Regions from separate parts of the Glutamicibacter sp. GQ173 genome, predicted to be linked through region 2. Evidence: predicted binding sites of a transcription regulator. Region 2 holds the regulator's gene; the other holds the start of a gene.
What was found. Region 2 encodes LexA, which represses DNA repair genes until DNA is damaged. Its sites were predicted from a motif close to TCGAACANNTGTTCGA; they were not measured.
Positions count from the first base shown of each region.

Region 1: a site for LexA is predicted at 1,644-1,659, ahead of AC6CHO_RS05370 (DUF6504 family protein). Genes of this name have one in related genera too.

Region 1 covers NZ_JCAXDT010000002.1:310,248-319,186, forward strand. The annotation lists gene AC6CHO_RS05365 (DNA polymerase III subunit alpha) at 1-1,259, opposite strand, end outside; gene AC6CHO_RS05370 (DUF6504 family protein) at 1,296-1,604, opposite strand; gene AC6CHO_RS05375 (S-(hydroxymethyl)mycothiol dehydrogenase) at 2,238-3,323, shown strand; gene AC6CHO_RS05380 (MBL fold metallo-hydrolase) at 3,323-3,952, shown strand; gene AC6CHO_RS05385 (hypothetical protein) at 4,068-4,580, shown strand; gene AC6CHO_RS05390 (SOS response-associated peptidase) at 4,577-5,305, opposite strand; gene AC6CHO_RS05395 (mycoredoxin) at 5,431-5,709, shown strand; gene AC6CHO_RS05400 (lipoate--protein ligase family protein) at 5,771-6,502, opposite strand; gene AC6CHO_RS05405 (uridine kinase family protein) at 6,598-7,203, shown strand; gene AC6CHO_RS05410 (thioesterase family protein) at 7,211-8,029, opposite strand; gene AC6CHO_RS05415 (helix-turn-helix domain-containing protein) at 8,103-8,678, opposite strand; gene AC6CHO_RS05420 (NAD(P)/FAD-dependent oxidoreductase) at 8,758-8,939, shown strand, end outside.
Region 2 covers NZ_JCAXDT010000006.1:224,296-233,234, reverse strand. The annotation lists gene AC6CHO_RS11720 (SseB family protein) at 1-602, opposite strand, end outside; gene priA (bifunctional 1-(5-phosphoribosyl)-5-((5-phosphoribosylamino)methylideneamino)imidazole-4-carboxamide isomerase/phosphoribosylanthranilate isomerase PriA) at 821-1,558, opposite strand; gene AC6CHO_RS11710 (CG2302 family histidine operon protein) at 1,586-1,735, opposite strand; gene hisH (imidazole glycerol phosphate synthase subunit HisH) at 1,738-2,373, opposite strand; gene hisB (imidazoleglycerol-phosphate dehydratase HisB) at 2,374-2,994, opposite strand; gene AC6CHO_RS11695 (histidinol-phosphate transaminase) at 3,017-4,123, opposite strand; gene AC6CHO_RS11690 (LysM peptidoglycan-binding domain-containing protein) at 4,205-4,558, opposite strand; gene lexA (transcriptional repressor LexA) at 4,817-5,536, shown strand; gene AC6CHO_RS11680 (glycoside hydrolase family 76 protein) at 5,582-6,691, opposite strand; gene AC6CHO_RS11675 (ATP-dependent DNA helicase) at 6,745-8,742, opposite strand; gene hflX (GTPase HflX) at 8,735-8,939, opposite strand, start outside.

The DNA of each region.
Region 1 (8,939 bases), on a different contig from region 2:
ATCTCGTGGCGGCGCGCGGATTCCACGTCGATGTCGATATCGGGCAGAGTGGTTCGGGTATCTGAAAGGAAGCGCTCGAACACCAGGTCATGGGCCAGCGGGTTCACCTGGCTGATACCCAGCAGGTAATTCACCAGCGAGGAGGCCCCCGAGCCGCGGGCCGCAACACGCACCCCCATGTCGGTGATCAGCTTGACGGTTTCGGTGACGGTCAGGAAGTATCCGGCGAAGTCCAGCCGGTCGATCACCCCCAGCTCGAGGTCCAGCTGCTTCTCGATCAGGTTCCGGTCGGTGTCAGGCAGCAGGCGCGGGACCGCCGCATAGACTCGATCTGTGAGTTCCTGCTGGGCTGGGCGATAGAGTCCGATGATTTTTGCCTCGGGGATCACCGGCTTCTTCCACCCGAGGTCTGCGACGGGATCCAGTGCTGCCCACGCGGCGAGCTGTTCGGTATTGCGCAGCATCTGATGGGCCCAGATCCGCTCGGTGGCGTTGCCGATTTCGGTGGCAAGTTGCTGCATCTGCTGCGGGGTTTTCAGCCAGCCTTGCCCATTGGGCTGGCAAGAATCCAGGTTTTTCAAGCTGTGCAAGGTGCGCGCGGAGTCAATGATATCTGCGGTGACCGCCCCATCGGGGTCCACGTAGCGCACGGCATTGGTAAGCACGGCCTTGATCCCCCGCTCTTGGCCATAGCGCAGCAAGCGGGCTGCCTCGCCCAGGCTGTAGCGTGAACCGTGGGCGGAGAGGTAGGTGGTGATTTCCACCCGCAGCATCTTCCCCACCCGCTTTTTCCAGTCGGCCATGAGGGTGCGTGCCTGAGCGTATTTTCCCTTGAGGATTGCCCTGGCTACATCGGAGTCGCCACCGATCAGGATCATCAGGTTTCCCTCGCGGCCCAGTTCCCCAACCTGCTTGGCGCTCAGTCCCGGAACGCCGTGCGCGGTGCTGTGCGCGAGGGTGACCGCTCGGCATAACGCTGCGTAGCCAGCTCCTGCGCAACCGCCGCGAGCTAGCACGATGATTCTTGCCAGGGTTTCGCCGGCAGAGTCGAGCACCGCGAGGTTGGCACCGAGGATGGGTGCCAGCCCTTCTGCCATGCAGGCGGCGACGTGCTTGACTGCGCCATACAGCCCGTCACGGTCAGTGAGTGCCAGCATCTGCGCACCGTGGGCTTTGGCTGCTTGGGCCAAGGCGCGCGGGTGCGACACCCCGTAGTGGGCGCTATAGGAAGAACTGACGTTCAAATGGGTGAAGCTCATTGCGGTCCTTCGAATATATGTTCCCCTGCCTGCAGCTTAGGCGCTGCGGGCCAAGGAATCATGCACACGCACCAGTCGCCAGCGTTCGGCGTGCGCGTCAAAACTGAGGTCAACGCTGTGCACCTGCTGGGGTCCGCGCACCGCAACCAGTTGCAGTCGCCACATCTCATAGTCGGCGATTCCTGCGCCGATTCCGCGAGGAATCCGCAGGTTTTCATCCCACCACTTGCGGCGCTCGAACCAGCGCTGAGGCTCGGCAGCCAGGCGGTATTCCTGCCCCTGCCAGCTCACGCGCAACGGCATTCCGTTCGCTGCGCGGGCAACCTCGATTGACTCGGTGAACATCCCCACGTGTGCACTCCTTACCTAGTAGAACCATCCTATTCGAACACGTGTTCGAATGACAGTTACACTAGTCAGGCGCACCGACAGTTTGGGTTAGCTGGACACCGCTTCGTTAAAAGCTGCGCTGAGCGCAAATGGATGAAGAATGCCCAACCTCGTAGGCGCATGCTTGTCTCCCGATAGAAGACCGGCGAAATGGCCAAGCAGTGCATCTCGGCTCAACGAAGCGCCACGGCTCCACGCCAGTGTTGCAAGGCGCACTTCATAGGTGGCGATTCCATTATTAACCTTGCAGGGTCACGACGGACTTTTGACCGCGTTGCGCAATGCAAGAGCCGGAACGGACCGTCGAAATCGTCGCTGGTTTCCATTGACCTTCGCCTTCGTCGGTCTCCCCGCCTTAGCTTGTTTTTCTTCGCACCATTCGGCGCTGCCCTGATGATGGGTCTTATGTGAACCAGCCAGGCAACCCAGCTCTCGTCACTTTCTTGACCGCCTAAACCCATGAGCAGCCCGCACAAATTGGCTCTGCGCGAAACTGCCTGCGTCATTGTGTCACGAATGTTCGATAAGCGCCGGGGACACCGATAGCATCGAGACAGCAACAGTCAATCGTTCCAGGAGTTAAATCCCATGCCTCATAAGGTCAAAGCCGTTATTTCCCGCGTCAAGGACGCGCCGGTAGAGGTCGTCGACATCGTCGTTCCGGACCCAGGTCCCGGAGAAGTAGTCGTTGACGTGCTCACCACCGGTGTCTGCCACACCGACCTGCACTACAAGCTCGGCGGAATCGGCGACGAGTACCCCTACCTGCTGGGCCACGAGTCCACCGCAGTAGTCAGCCAGATTGGCGAAAACGTCACCAATGTCAAGGTTGGCGACCGCGTCATCCTGAACTGGCGTGCAGTCTGCGGCCAGTGCCGCGCTTGCGCCAAGGGCAAGCCGAAGTACTGCTTCAACACCTTCAATGCCACCCAGAAGATGACCCTCGAGGACGGCACCGAGCTTTCCCCAGCTTTGGGCATTGGCTCCTTTGCCGAAAAGACCCTGGTCCATTCCGGCCAGTGCACCATCGTGGATGAGGATGCCGATCCAGCTGCCGTAGGCCTGCTCGGCTGTGGTGTCATGGCTGGCATCGGAGCTGCTATCAACACCGGCGAGGTCAAGCGCGGAGAATCCGTGGCCGTCATCGGCTGTGGCGGTGTGGGTGCTGCAGCGATCGCCGGCGCGCAGCTGGCCGGCGCGACCACTATCATCGCGGTGGACGTCAACGCAGACAAGCTGGAGGGCGCCAAGAAGTTCGGCGCCACCCACACCGTGGATTCCTCCAAGGCTGATGCCGTCGAAGCCATCCAGGAACTGACCGGTGGCTTCGGCGCCGACGTGGTCATCGACGCAGTGGGCCGCCCGGAAACCTACAAGCAGGCGTTCTACGCCCGCGACCTTGCCGGCCGCGTCGTGCTGGTGGGCGTGCCCACCCCGCAGATGAAGCTGGAGCTGCCGTTGCTCGATGTCTTCGGCCGCGGCGGGTCGCTGAAGAGCTCCTGGTACGGCGATTGCCTGCCAAGCCACGACTTCCCAATGCTTGTCGAGCAGTACAAGCTGGGCCGCCTGGACCTGGACTCCTTCGTGACCGAGCGCATCACCATCGACCAGATCGAAGAAGCCTTCGACAAGATGCATGAAGGAACCGTACTGCGCTCGGTGGTGGAACTCTGATGTCCGCACGCATCGAGAACGTCGTCACTTCCGGAACCTTTTCCCTGGATGGCGGTACCTGGGACGTGGACAACAACGTCTGGATCATCGGTGACGATTCGGAAGTGATGGTCATCGACCCGGCCCACGATATCGAGAAGATCCAGGAAGCCGTCGGCGAACGTGAGGTGATGGCAGTTCTGCTCACTCACGGACACGATGACCACATCCGCGCAGCCGGCGAATTCTCGGACATCGTCGATGCACCGCTGTTCCTCAACCCGGAGGATCGCATGCTCTGGGAAGCTGTTTATCCAGAGCGCGACGTGGACGCGGAAATCAGCGATGGTGACACCTTCACCATCGCCGGCACGACGCTCACCGCGATGCACACGCCCGGGCATTCGCCGGGCTCCACCTGCTTCTACGCAGAAGACCTGGGAGTGCTGTTCAGTGGCGACACGCTGTTTAACGGCGGCCCTGGGGCTACCGGCCGCAGCTACTCGAGCTTCGAGACGATCATCGAATCGATCCGCGGCAAGCTGCTGGTCCTGCCCGAGCAGACCGTAGTCAACACCGGTCACGGTGATGCCACCACCATCGGCGCCGAGGCGCCGAGCCTGGAGGAATGGATCAAGCGCGGGCACTAGCCAGCGTGCTGCAGGACAGGGGCAGTCGGCCATGGCGGTCGGCTGCCCCTGCGCTTTAATTTCTTCTGCCAGAAAATCAGTGTTTCAGCGGTGCTGGCGTGGCAAGATTAATCCCATGCCTGAACTTAAACGCCGCAAACCGGTGATTCCATTGCTCATTGCCGCCGCAGTGCTCTTAATTGCCGGCATCGCCGTGCTCTGGTGGGATAGCCAGCAAGAAATCGTTCTCTACACCGGATCCTATGAACCGCTGGAAGCTGGCTCTGTGTTCTACATTGGCCCGGGTCCCGCCGAAATCATCGGCTGGGTTCTGGCATTGCTCGGCGTTGGCGCGCTAGGCGTTGCAGCCGGATTGCTGCTTCGCCAGCTCGCTCCCTTCAAAGCCTGGTTGCTGGTTGCAGGACTGCTGCTGGCGGCAGCAGGCCTGGCAACGATGATATGGGACTACAACCAGGTCCGGACCTTTGGCTGGTTTGCCTATGCGCCGTTGAGCAAATCAGAATTCCATCCGGCCAGCGCAACCCTGATCCTGGGCAAGCTGGGGCTAGCCGCCGGAACTTTCTTGGCCGCCAGCTACCTGGGATTGCGGCACAGTTCCGCGCCCACCGGATCAGCTGCCAGCGACTAAAACAGCGAGTTGCTGTGCTCTTCGATCAGCTGCGGCAAATCATTGCGCACGTTGCCCACCGCGGTATCAACCTCGTGCATTCTCCATTCGGAGGCGACATCAAAAGCCTGGACACGGATCTGCTCGATCAGCCCTTCGCCATCTTCCTCGGCCGGGTTCATCCAGCGGCCCATCATCTGATGGTCCAGCGGAATCGGCAGGCGATCGTGCAAGCCGGCCAATTCCCCCAGCACCCCGGGTTCCTCCGCCGACGGGGAATCCATGGTCATGATCGAGGTTGAAAGGATCCAGCTGCCATCCTCGTCCTTCCACCACTCATAGAGCCCGGCAAAGAAGATCAGCTTCCCGTCCTCCCGGTGCACGTAGAAGGGGCGCTTCTTGCTGCCTTCCTTCTTCCACTCGTAGTAGCCTTCCACCGGCACCACCGCGCGGCGCTTCTTCACCGCGGCGCGGAAGGTCGGCTTGCTGCTGGCGGTTTCGCTGCGCGCGTTGAAGGCGCGCACGCCCACCGAGAGTTCCTTCGCCCACCCGGGCACCAGGCCCCAGCGGGCCACGTGGATCTGGCGATGCAGCTGATCGTCAATCAGCCGCTCGAGCACAATGGGCACATCGGTGGTCGGGGCGACGTTCCAAGACTGGCGCAGCTCCAAATTGGCATCCGCTTCGGCCTCGGCTTCTGCCACCAGATCGCCGATCGCCTTGGCCATCACATACCGTCCGCACATCATCCGCTCCTTTGCACCGGCACAGGGAAATCTGTTCACCAGTCTAGCTATCGGTATGGAAGAAATCAGCGAAGTTTTTTGCCCCGGCCGGGAACAAAGCGAACAGCGGTGCCGTTACATCTAGCATGAGCAACGAATTGAACCTTGACCAGTATGTTCCTGCCGCTGGCGGGGTCACCATGTTTACCACCAGCTGGTGCGGCTACTGCCGCAACCTCAAGCGCCTCATGGATCAGAAGGGCGTGGCCTACACCGAAGTCAACATTGAGGAAGTCGAGGGCACCGCAGAGATCGTCGAGTCGTTCAACAACGGCAACCAGACAGTTCCAACCTTGATCTTCCCTGATGGCACTGCGGCCACTAATCCCCGGATTGAAGAAGTCGTCGAGCGCGTCGGCGCCTAGGAATTGAAACCAGAAATCGGTGCCTGAAAAATCAGGCACCGATTTTTTGCTGCTCCGAACACTAGACCAGGCTGATGTGCTCCCGGTATTCCGCGAGCAGGGCTGCGATGAAAGCTTCAGTGTTCACCGTTCCCACCAGATCATTGGCAGCGCCTACCGTTGTGGGATCCATCGGCACGTCCATCGCCTGGTACACCGCGTCAAGCACCTCGCGCAGGGGCCCGGAATCCTCGACGACAAAAACGGATGAGAACAGCCAGGCACCAGCCACTACCCGCTGAGCCGTGCCGACAAGTTTCACCGGGTAGCTGCGAGGAGATTCCGCAGAAGGCAGGCCATGGACCGAGTGCTCCCCAGGGCAGTACTCCCCCGGGATGGGGCCAACCTGGGCATCAACACCCAGGCGCCTAAATGCCTTGGCGTAAATATCGGCAAAAACCTCGAAACGGCGTCGCTGTCCCATTACCGCTTCGTGCTCTGGCTCAAGGTGGTCAACAATCAGCGTTCCTCGATGATACGCCGCGGCGCGCCCGCCGGCCTTGCGCACCAACGGGGCAAATCCCCGTTGCGCAGCTTCTTCCCGGGCTACTTCATAGCCCGCCAGACGAACATCGCGTTGTCCAAAAGCCAGGGTGGGGTCGGGACGGTACAGGCGCAAACTCGGTCCGCGGTCTGCCGACTGGACTTCGCGCAGCAGCTGAACACCACGTTCCAAATCTGCTGCAGGATCACCGCTAGGCTCTTCGAATTCCAGTGTCAACGGCGCATCCGACTGAGGATTGAACAAACTCATACTCCTGAGTCTAATTCAGCAGTTATCCGCCGGTGGAGTTGATGTCACAGTGCTCGCGTGCTGCCCAGCGGCAAATTTGGGCCATAATAAAAGGCGTGCCAAATTCTTCCACCCCTGTCATCCTGATCGGCGGACCTTCCGGATCGGGCAAGTCCTATCTCGCCTCCAAATACGGTAATCCGCATCTGCCGCTGGATGAGTACTACCGGCAGATCAGCGAAGACGGCAACCCCGTTGCGTTCCCCCGTACGGCCTACGGAGAAATCGACTGGGATCATTCGGGCACATGGAACAAGGACGCTGCCCTGAAGGCCATCGATGAGTTGCTGGAAAACGGAAGCACCATGGTTCCCAACTATTCGATCGCCACCTCCAGCTACAGCGGGCACAGGGAAATCCGCTCCAGCAACGGACCCATCGTCGCCGAAGGAATTTTCCTCTACGAGCTGCTTGAACCGCTACGCGAAAAGGGAATCATCGTACAGGCTTACTACGTTGACGAACCGGCATTGGTGACCGGAATTCGACGCTTCGTTCGCGACGTGGCGCAACGACGCAAACCGATCCTTTTCCTGCTCAAGCGAGGCTACGCGCTATTTCGAGTACATGGAGCGGATCGCGAAAAATACCGCGAACGCCAGTTCGTCTTGAAGTCCAAGCCTGAGCTCAAAAAGCTGCTCGCCCGGCTTTCCCCGTCATAGCCTGTCCCTAGCGCGAACGTACGGTCAAGATCTGTTCGGCCCGGCCAAATGGTCCGCTTTCATCGTGCAGCACCGTCGAGGTTAGGCCGATTCCGTCAGCACCGTAACTTTGCTGGACGTCGAGCCCCAGCCAAGATCCGGCAGGCTGCCGATACATATGGATCTGCAAATCGAGATTTGGATAAATCCAGGTTCCCTCATTCGGCTCGACACGAGGCGCCACACCGTTAGCGGTGTCGATCATTCCCACGAGCCTGGCCATATCCGAAGCATCCAAGGCATCAACCAGCGCGTAGTCGGTGCGCAGCCAGGCGATTCCCCTGCCTGGACGCCAGTCGTCATTCGAACGCAGTTCAATAGAACGGATATACCCGCCCGGCCAGCGTTCGCTAATCTTTTGGACTTCGCATTCTTCCGGGCCAGGAATTTCAGCGTCCTCGATCCCGGCAACGGCGCTTGAGTCGCCAGTAATCACGCGCCAGGCACGAGCGACAATGCTGGTCCGCCCCTTGGCGGTCATTTCAGCTTCGACCAACTCGATGGTACGGCCGGGGCGAATCATTCGTGTCGTGATTTCGAATTCTCCGGCATGGATTAAACCGTGGATCTCAAAGCTCAGCCGGGCGATACGCATGTCATCACGTGGCTCAAAGTTTTCCAGCGCATAGGCCAGGATTCCAGAAGCTGGCCCCATATGCTGTTCATGCTCATTCCATGCGCCTTGGGCATGCCATGACGAGCGGTATCGGCCTTCGCCCAGAGATTCAAAATAAAAGTCGCCCTTGGCGAGAATCTTGTCGAGTTCCTCAGCGAGCTGGTGCGTCATTGCTGCCCTCCTGGCCTTACGAAAATCATTTGCGCTGCACTCAGGTTATCCAAGAGCAACTGAAATCAATAGATTACCGATCTTTATCGTGTTCGTGCGCCCGCTGACCGGCGCTGTCCATAATGCCCAGAATTTCTGCAACGCCATTCTTTGCCCACATCGCATGCGGCGTCATCGTGTCGAATTGGGCTGATTGACCGGCTTTCACGTGATAGGTGCGTTCCCCGAGCTGCAGCTGGATCTCTCCGAGCAGCACTGTGAACCATTCTTTCCCAGGGTGGATGCGCAATTCACTTGGCGCCGGAGCTTTGGACGGGTCGATGCGCATTTTCGAGACGTTCACGCCGTTGACAGCGTCATCGGTGGACAGCTTCCACAGGGTGATCCCAGGCATGGTGATGGGCTCCGGGCGAATAATGATTTCGGCTTCGGAGGTGGCAACGAGCTCATCCAGGCTTGTCTCTAGCGCCTTGGCCAGCGGTACCAGCTGGTCCAAGGCGATACGCCGGCTGCCAGTTTCAATTCTGCTCAAGGTCGAAACGCTAAGTTGCGCCTTGCTAGCCAGGGCTTCCAGGGACCAGCCGCGATTCTGGCGCAGCGTGCGAATGCGATGGCGAATAATCTGGTCCACATCCAATTCTTGCGTCATGCGCAAAAGACTACACCTCCACGCGCAAAAGATCGATAGCCTGTGAACCTGATCAATCAAGATACCCGGGAGGAATATCATGGAACATTTCGAAGCAATCATCATTGGCGGCGGCAGCGCAGGACTTGCAGCTTCGGTTGCCCTAGCGCGATCGCGACGAAGCGTGCTTGTGATCGATGATGGGCACCCGCGCAATGAGCCCGCACAACACGCGCACAACGTCCTTGGGCAAGAAGGCACCAGCCCATTGAAGCTACTGGA
Region 2 (8,939 bases):
ATCTGCTGATTCTGATAGCTCGGAGTCCAGTCGATCTGCTTGGCGAGGTTCCAGACCCCCGGTCGGCGCAGGACGAAAGTGAAGTCGTTGCCCGGATCAAGGACCAGCAGCTGGCATTCCTCGCTGACCGCCGAGAGTGCCGCGCGCGGGGCAAACACTGCCACCGGCCGGGCCTCCTTGTGCCAGGCTTGCAGTCGTTCGACGGTGCTGAAGACAGGCAGGGCCATTCGACCGTCCGGAGCATTGATCTTCACCAGCGCCATGTCGGCTTCCTTGTCCGAAGCGAAACCGTGCTCGGTCATGGCTTCTTCGCCGAGCTGGGCGACGACCGCCACGAACACCCGTGCGGTGGCCAAGGCCTTGTGGACTTCGGCCTCGGAGCCTTTGCCGTCGCGCAGCTGCGTCAGCGCCTCCATGGTTTGGGAGTCGGCGCTGCCGTCATCCTTGTCGAAATTATGCAGGGGGTTGCCCTCGCCGCTGAGGTCGCGCCCTTCCCAATCCTGCCCCGCAGAGTCGGCGGGTGAACCGGCCTGGGCCAAGGCCGCGACGATATGTCCAGGCAGGTGGCGTTGAGGCGCTGATTCAGAATGCTCCGTGCTCATAGCTCCATGCTATCGGTGGATTTGCTTCAGTTGAAAGAAGGGACGGAATCTTCTCCCATGAGCTTGAACACCACTGATGGGTAATTCAAGATTTTTTGCGAAAATCAGCAGCTGGCGAATGCCCTCTGGTTTCATCGTGCGCTGTCCGCGTCAGAAAACAAATGACGGCTTGAATGCCCAGTGGCCTTCAAACCGTCATTGTGGTGGAGCGAACGGACTTAACGGCGTCCTGCTACGTCCAGGGCCTCCTGCAAAGTGAACTGTCCGGAGTACAGGGCCTTGCCCATGATGGCGCCCTCGATGCCTTCTGGAACTAGCTCGCGAAGCACACGCAGGTCTTCGAGCGACGAGATGCCGCCCGACGCTACGACAGGCTTATTGGTTTTTGCGGCAATTTGACGCAACAGCTCGACGTTCGGTCCGCGAAGGGTGCCGTCCTTGGTCACGTCGGTGACGACGTAACGGGCGCATCCTGCATCTTCCAAGCGCGCCAGGACCTCCCACAAGTCCCCTCCATCTTTGGTCCAGCCGTGGCCCGACAATGTGGTGCCTCGAACGTCCATGCCCACTGCGATCTTGTCGCCATGACGGGCGATGGCCTGCTTGGTCCATTCAGGATTCTCTAGCGCAGCGGTTCCCAAGTTGACGCGGGTCGCGCCAAATTCCAAGGCGCGGTCCAGGGACGCATCGTCACGAATGCCACCAGAGAGCTCAACTTTGATGTTCAGTTCCTTGGCGATGCGCTGGACGATCTCCACGTTGCTGCCGCGGTCAAAAGCAGCATCCAAATCAACCAGGTGCAGCCATTCAGCGCCTGCGTTCTGCCAGGAAAGGGCAGCTTCCAGTGGATCGCCGTAGCCCGTCTCGGAACCGGCTTCGCCCTGGACCAGACGCACAGCCTGGCCTCCGGCGATGTCTACGGCAGGCAAGAGTTCGAGTATTGGTTGCTCGCTCATAATGTCCTTTGTAAAGAAATGAATTTTTTAGAGAGCCAGTACCCACGCGGCAATTATGCTCATTGCTGCGAGAGCCCATAGCGCGATGACCCAAGAGATATGGGCCTTCTGGCTTTTGAGGGAGATCGCTCCGCCAGCCAGGAATGCGCCAACGAACCCAAGCACGATGGTCCACATGCCTACAGGGTGCCCAACCAGTTGCGCAACAGCTGTGCGCCGGCTTCGCCTGACTTTTCCGGGTGGAATTGCACTGCCGACAGTGGGCCGTTCTCCACTGCGGCCACAAATGGGGTTCCGTGCGTGCTCCAGGTAACTTGAGGCGGAGTCATTGCAGGTTGCGTAACGTCGAATTCCCACTTCTGTACTGCGTATGAGTGCACGAAGTAAAAACGCTCGTTCTCGACGCCGGCAAAGAGCTTGGTGCTAGCTGGTGGCTGCACGGTATTCCAGCCCATGTGCGGAATGACATCGGATTTAAGCCGTTCGACAGTGCCGGGCCATTCGCCGATACCGGCAGTTTGGACTCCGTGCTCAACACCTTCCTCGAAGAAGACCTGGTGGCCGACGCAAATCCCCAATACGGGTTGTCCTCCGGCGATGCGGCGGCCGATCCAGCGCAGGGCTCCAATATTCGTCAGCTGTTCCATCACGGACGCGTAGGCGCCAACGCCAGGAACAACCAGCCCGTCAGCGCTCATGACCTTTTCGGGATCTGCGGTCAGCTCCACGTGAGCACCCGCGGCTTCCAGCGCCCGGACAGCCGAACGGACGTTGCCCGAACCGTAGTCGAGAACAACTACATTCTTCTTTTCCACTTAAAGTGCACCCTTCGTGGATGGAATCTTGTCACCCATGCGTTCGTCGAATTCAACGGCTTCGCGCAGAGCTCGTGCAAAGGACTTGAACTGGGCTTCAACAATATGGTGTGGATCGCGGCCCGAGAGCACCTCGACATGTGCACAAATCTGGGCATGGAAGGTGATGGCTTCAAAGACGTGGCGGGTCATGGAACCGGTGAAGTGCCCACCGATGAGGTGGTATTCCTGCCCCGCCGGCTCGCCGGAGTGGACGAGGTAGGGGCGTCCGGATACATCCACCACTGAACGCGAAAGTGCTTCATCCAATGGAGCATATGCGGTGCCGAAGCGCCGGATGCCGGCCTTGTTGCCCAGGGCAACGCGCAGCACTTCGCCGATGGTGATGGCGGTGTCCTCCACGGTATGGTGCACGTCGATGTGGGTATCGCCCGTTGCCCGAACGGTCAAGTCAATGAGCGAGTGCTTGGACAGCGCGGTGAGCATGTGGTCGTAGAACGGCACGGACGTGCTGATCTCCGACACACCAGTTCCATCGAGATCTAGTTCTACGAATACGGACGATTCGCTGGTGACGCGTTCCATGCGGGCGCGACGTGCGCCAATCAATTCGGCAGCCATGTCTTCCTTCGCTTGTTCTTGATTACTTTTCCGCGCCGAGCAGCTCGGATAGACGGTCCAAGAACGCAGTAGTTTCTGATTCGGTTCCGGCGGTTACTCGCAGAGTGCCCGGGATCCCATTGTCGCGGACGATAATGCCTGCTTCCAACAATCCTTCCCACACCGCGTGGGGGTTCTCCAGCCCGCCGAAAAAGACGAAGTTGGAGTCGGAGACGGAAGGCTTAAGCCCAAGCTCTTTCAAGCGCGCAACAATTCGATCTCGTTGCGTTTTGATGTCTTCCACCTGGGCCAACAACAAATCGATATTCTTCAGCGCCGCTACGGCAGTTGCTTGCGTGACGGCCGAGAGGTGGTACGGCAGCCGCACCAAGCGAATGGCATCGGTGACTTCAGGCGCCGCTGCGAGGTACCCGACGCGGGCGCCGGCAAGGCCAAAGGCCTTTGACATGGTGCGCGTGACGATGAGCCGCTGGCGGCCTTCAAGCAAGGTGAGCGCCGATTTGGTGCTGGACAAGGAAAACTCGGCGTAGGCTTCGTCAACAATGACCATGCCATTGTGCTCGCTCATTGCGTCATATACGGCTGTGATCACGTCCAGGCCAAGCGCCGTGCCCGTGGGGTTGTTGGGAGAGCACAGGAAGACAATGTTCGGTTGGTGCCTGAGAACTTGTTCTGCCGCGGATTCTGCGGAGAGAGTGAAATCCTCGGCGCGCGTACCGGCGATATATGTTGTATCGGTCCCGCTAGCGAGGAGGGGGTACATCGAGTATGTTGGCCCGAAACTCATGACGCTTCGTCCTGGCCCGCCGAATGCTTGCAGGATTTGCTGGAGGATTTCGTTCGAGCCGTTTGCCGCCCAGATGTTCCCTGCGGTCAGGGAATGGCCGAGATAGTTAGCCAGCAGTTCACGGAGTTCGGTGAATTCACGATCCGGGTATCTGTTGAGGCTGGTTGCTGCTTTTGCGACCTCTTGCGCAATGGCATCCACGACGGTTGGCGGAAGCGGATGAGTGTTCTCGTTGACATTCAGCTGAATGGGCACGTCGATTTGTGGTGCGCCATATGGGGATAGCCCGCGGAGATTCTCACGCAAGGGCAGCTGACTCAAAAGTTCACTGCGGTCATTCACGCAATAAGTCTACGTGTGTACCGGCTTGGCGGGTGAATCCGCTACGAGCCAAGGTAACAATCCCCTGCCTCGATCGATGCTCTAACCAGCGAGCACCGGGATCGACAGCGAGTCGCCAACGTGGATCTCGCTTCCCTGGAGGGAGTTGAGTTCCGAAATGTGGCTGACAGCAGAAGTGACGTCGTAGCCCTGGGCGTATTCCTTGGCCAAGCTCCACACGGTATCGCCCGGGATAACGGTGACGTCCACAGTTTCGACTCCCATTGGGAGTTCAGATGATGCCTTTGCATCAGAAGCGAACATCGAGAAGAAGAACGCTGCAGCTACGGTTAGCGCAAAAACTGGAATGCCCACCAAAACAGCCCAGCCGCGGCGGTTGATCCGGATCTTCAATGGACTCTGGGTTTGATTTGAGTCAAGTGCGAGGGTTGCCATGACCTTATCTCCTCAAGATTGTGTAGCGATGCGAAGTTATATTCGATACGTAGATTTCGAAGACTTGATCGAAACTAGTACATCTGTTCTAACAGAGCTTCGTCCGACTTGTCCAGAAGTTTTCGAACAAATCTTTGAAAGAAGCTCGCTTATCCACTAAGATTTCGAAGTAGACGAGCAATGAAAACATCACACCATCTGGCTCCGACAGTTTGGACTGCTGAACTTTCGACAGATAGCTAGGGAAGGCAAAATCTCATGTCAGCTTCACAACGCACTCCCCGATCGAATGCACGCTCGTTGACGATTCGCCAAAAGAAGATCCTGGAAACGATCCAGCGTGCCATCGGCAAGAACGGCTATCCACCATCCATGCGTGAGATTGGCGACTCGGTAGGACTCAAGAGCCTTTCGAGCGTCACCCACCAATTGAGCCAGCTAGAAAAGCTCGGGTACATTCGTCGAGATCCACGCCGTCCACGCGCCATGGAGATTTTGTTGCCACTGCAGTTGGCGGACGATGCTGAGAACTCAACGGCGTCGGAGGCTGCAGAGAGCAAGGCTGCCGAAGACGCGATGGTCATCGAGCTCAGCACGTCAGCCGATACCACCATGGTTCCATTGGTCGGCCGGATCGCTGCTGGTGGGCCGATCCTTGCTGATCAGTCTGTCGAAGATGTTTTCTCGTTGCCTCGCCAGCTGGTCGGACACGGCGAATTGTTCATGCTCAAAGTCTCTGGCGATTCCATGGTTGATGCCGCTATCTGCGATGGTGACTGGGTAGTCGTCCGCCGTCAGCAGAATGCTGAAAACGGCGATATCGTCGCTGCATTGCTGGACGAAGAAGCCACTGTCAAAACCTTCCGGCAGCGCGATGGGCATACATGGCTACTGCCCCAGAACTCACGCTACGAACCGATCTTGGGCGACGCGGCCAAGATCATGGGCCGTGTTGTTTCTGTGATGCGTTCGCTCTAATCGCATCAGGCATGAGGGGTGTTGGTGCGCAAGCATCAACACCCCTCAGTCCATTACTCCCTGCGATTTCGGTTTCGATTCGCAGCGTTGTGCTGCGCTGAAGATCATCCAACGCTGAACTGCCGCTGAGAGCCGTCGTGGTTCTTCGTTGACCAATCGGCTAGCTGTCGACGTCACCAAATCGCGTGCGATGCCCCGAACGTCCAGATCCATGCGATCATCGTTTGCGCAGAGGGCCAGGTATCGGCAGAGAATCCCGGCAAATAGGTTGCCATCGCCTCCTCCATCAAGCACCAGGGATCCAGCCTCATCGGCCAGATGCCGGCGTGTGGCATGAACAAGTGCAGCAGCATGCTCCAAATCAGCCGCGGTACCTAATTCCAGCAGCGCGCCGAGCACCGGACCCTGGTTATAGGTATAGAGGTGATCTTCCAGTTTTTGGCCTGTTGAAGTGAGTCTGAGCCCATCAAAATATAAACCGTGCTGGTCGCTGAAGATGTTGGAATGCATCCAGTCAAGCAGCTTCCTGGCTTGTTCGCGATCACCGATGCGTGCGAAAAAGAGTGCGGCAGGAGCGTTGGCAGGGGCATTCTTGAAATCGCGTTTCCTCGACCAGTACAAACCGCCATCGAGGACTTCGTCGATGCCGCTTTCCAATTGCTTGCGCAAAGTCGTTATTGCTCGTTTTGCACCGAGGTGGCTGTGCCCTTCCAGCTTCCGGGAAAAGGCCAGCAACCTCTGGCTTGCCAGCGCCAGCCATGCCATATCGTCAAAGAAGTAGTTCGGGAAGACTCCGAAATTGCGTATGCGGATTCCTGCCAGCAGGTCTTTGGCACGGTGAAGTTCGCGCCGGGCTGCATCACGATCGCCAGCTTCCCAATAGCCCAGCCCGTCGTCAAGGATCGCATCCAGATAGTGGGCCTGCCACCAATAGTTCCACTCAGCAAACGGATGAGAAAATCCATTCATATTGCTGAGCATGCTTCCGTCATGCATCCGGTGCTGAAGGCTATAGGGCCGGCCAATCCACGTGCCTGGCAGGCGAAGGAGCCGATGGCCAAAACGCGCATGCGTATCTTCGGCTGCTTCACGCGCCAGTTCCCTCATGGATTTCATCTTGCCTTCCGGAATTTGCCTTCCCTGTGGCACAGACATTAGTGCATTCAACGAGCCCGAGTCACCGGGTCATTGATTTCAAGCACCGGAAGTTACTTTTCAGCAGGCTTGAGGCGTTCCAGAACTCCAGAAATAACCTTCTTGTCTACTGTGGGCCACATCGGTGGCAGGGTAGCCTTCAGGAAGCTTCCATAGCGCGCCGTGGCCATGCGCGAGTCCAATATGGCAACAACGCCCCGGTCGTTGACCGATCGGATCAGGCGTCCTGCGCCCTGCGCCAAGCGGATGGCGGCATGAGTAGCCGAAACCTGCATAAAGCCATTGCCACCGTGCTTGGCGACGTCTTCGGTCCGGGCCTTCGAAATCGGGTCGTCGGGGCGTGGGAATGGAATCTTGTCGATGATGACCAGACGGCAGGAATCCCCCGGGACGTCAACTCCCTGCCACAGCGTCATCGTGCCAAAGAGGCAAGTGTCGCGTTCCTCTGCGAACTGTTCAACCAGGGATTTCATGCTGGCCTCGCCCTGGCACAAGATGTCCACGTCCAGCCGCTCGCGCAAGATGCTGGCGGCTTCTTCCGCCGAACGCTTCGAAGTGAACAGCGCCAGTGCGCCACCGCCGGATGCCTTGATGAGATCTTCAATCTCGTCCAGGGTCTCAGCGGCAAGTTGACGGCCAGGTTTTGGCAAATGCCTGGCTACGTACAGGATGCCTTGTTTTGGATAATCAAAAGGGCTTCCCACATCGACGCCAGTCCATGTCGGGGCTCCGTTCCCCATCAAGCCCAGTGAACCGGCCACGGCATCAAATTGCGAACCGATAGCCAACGTTGCACTGGTGAGTACGACGGTGCGGCCATCAAATAGGCCTTCGCGCAGTTTTCCTGCCACCGACAGCGGTGCGACATTGAGCGTTGCCGGTTGGGATTCTTCGGCCTCGACGTAGCCTCGGCCTTCTACGAATTCCCGTGGGCGCGTTGTGTAGAGAACTTCGCGGCGCTCTTCAGATTCGAGCATCCGCAGAGAGTCATCCATAACAGCCTGCAGCTGGGATCGTGCAGTCTGTCGTCCGCCATCGGCGGGCGCGTTCGCCTCTGGCTTGGACAGCGCCAATGCGAGGCGAGCCTGCTCAACAATGTCATTGAGTGCAATGCCCATGTCTTCGCGCAAGCCTTGCTCCAGCAGACCGGTGGGGATCCCGGTCAGGGACTTCTCCAGTCGGTTGGCCGCTTTGACCATTTCATCGACGTTCACGCCGCAGTGGCGCTTGGCGCCACCAGCAGCAGTCATCACCGTTCGAGCCGACAGCGCGCCAGACACCGAGCTGGTCACGCGGTCCTGCAGTTCGTGGGCCTCATCGATGATGGCCACATCGAAATCCGGCAAGACCGACAGGCCTTCAAACGCAGACACCGCCAGCAAGGCGTGATTGGTGATCACCACGTCAGATTCGGCTGCGCGGGCGCGTGCCATTTCCGAGAAGCATTCATCGGCCATCGGGCACTTTTGAGAACCCAGGCATTCCATCGCCGAAACCGAAACCTGCTTCCAGGCCTTGTCGCTGACGCCGGGCACCAATTCATCTCGGTCGCCGGTGTCGGTGCGCTCTGCCCAATCGCGAAGTTTCATCACTTCACTGGCAAGCGGTGAATAGGTAGTTCCGGCGGGTACTGCCGGTTCATCCATCGAGAACAGCGTGCCTTCGTCATCGGGGTATCCGCCACCGAGCTTGTATTGGCACAGGTAGTTGGAGCGGCCTTTGAGCAGAGCCACATCCATGGGACGGGAGAGCTTGCCCTTGAGTGACTCAAGTAATCTCGGCACGTCGCGACCGACAATTTGCGACTGCAACGCGAGTGTAGCGGTTGAAACAATCACTGGCTTGGCACTAGTTTGCGCATGGGCCAGCGCCGGAATGAGATAGCCCATGGACTTTCCCGTTCCGGTGCCAGCTTGAACCAGCAAATGTTCTTCGTCTTCCAAGGCAGCCACCACGTGCTTGACCATTTCCTGCTGGCCTGTACGCATGGCGCCACCCATGGAAGTTACCGCGGCCTCAAGAAGCTCAAGGGCCTGCTCTTGCTTATCCATGAATGTTGAAAGTCTCCAACTCTGCCGCCAGGGAATCGCGCACCTTGACGATCAATCGCGTGCCGTTGTCCAGGTGTTCGCTTTCCAGGATTTCAGATTCGCTCTGATGCAGCTTTGCAATCAAATCCCCGCGGTTGTACGGGATGAGAACTTCAAGCTGAATGCCTGGGCGCGGAATCGACGAGCTGATCTTTTCC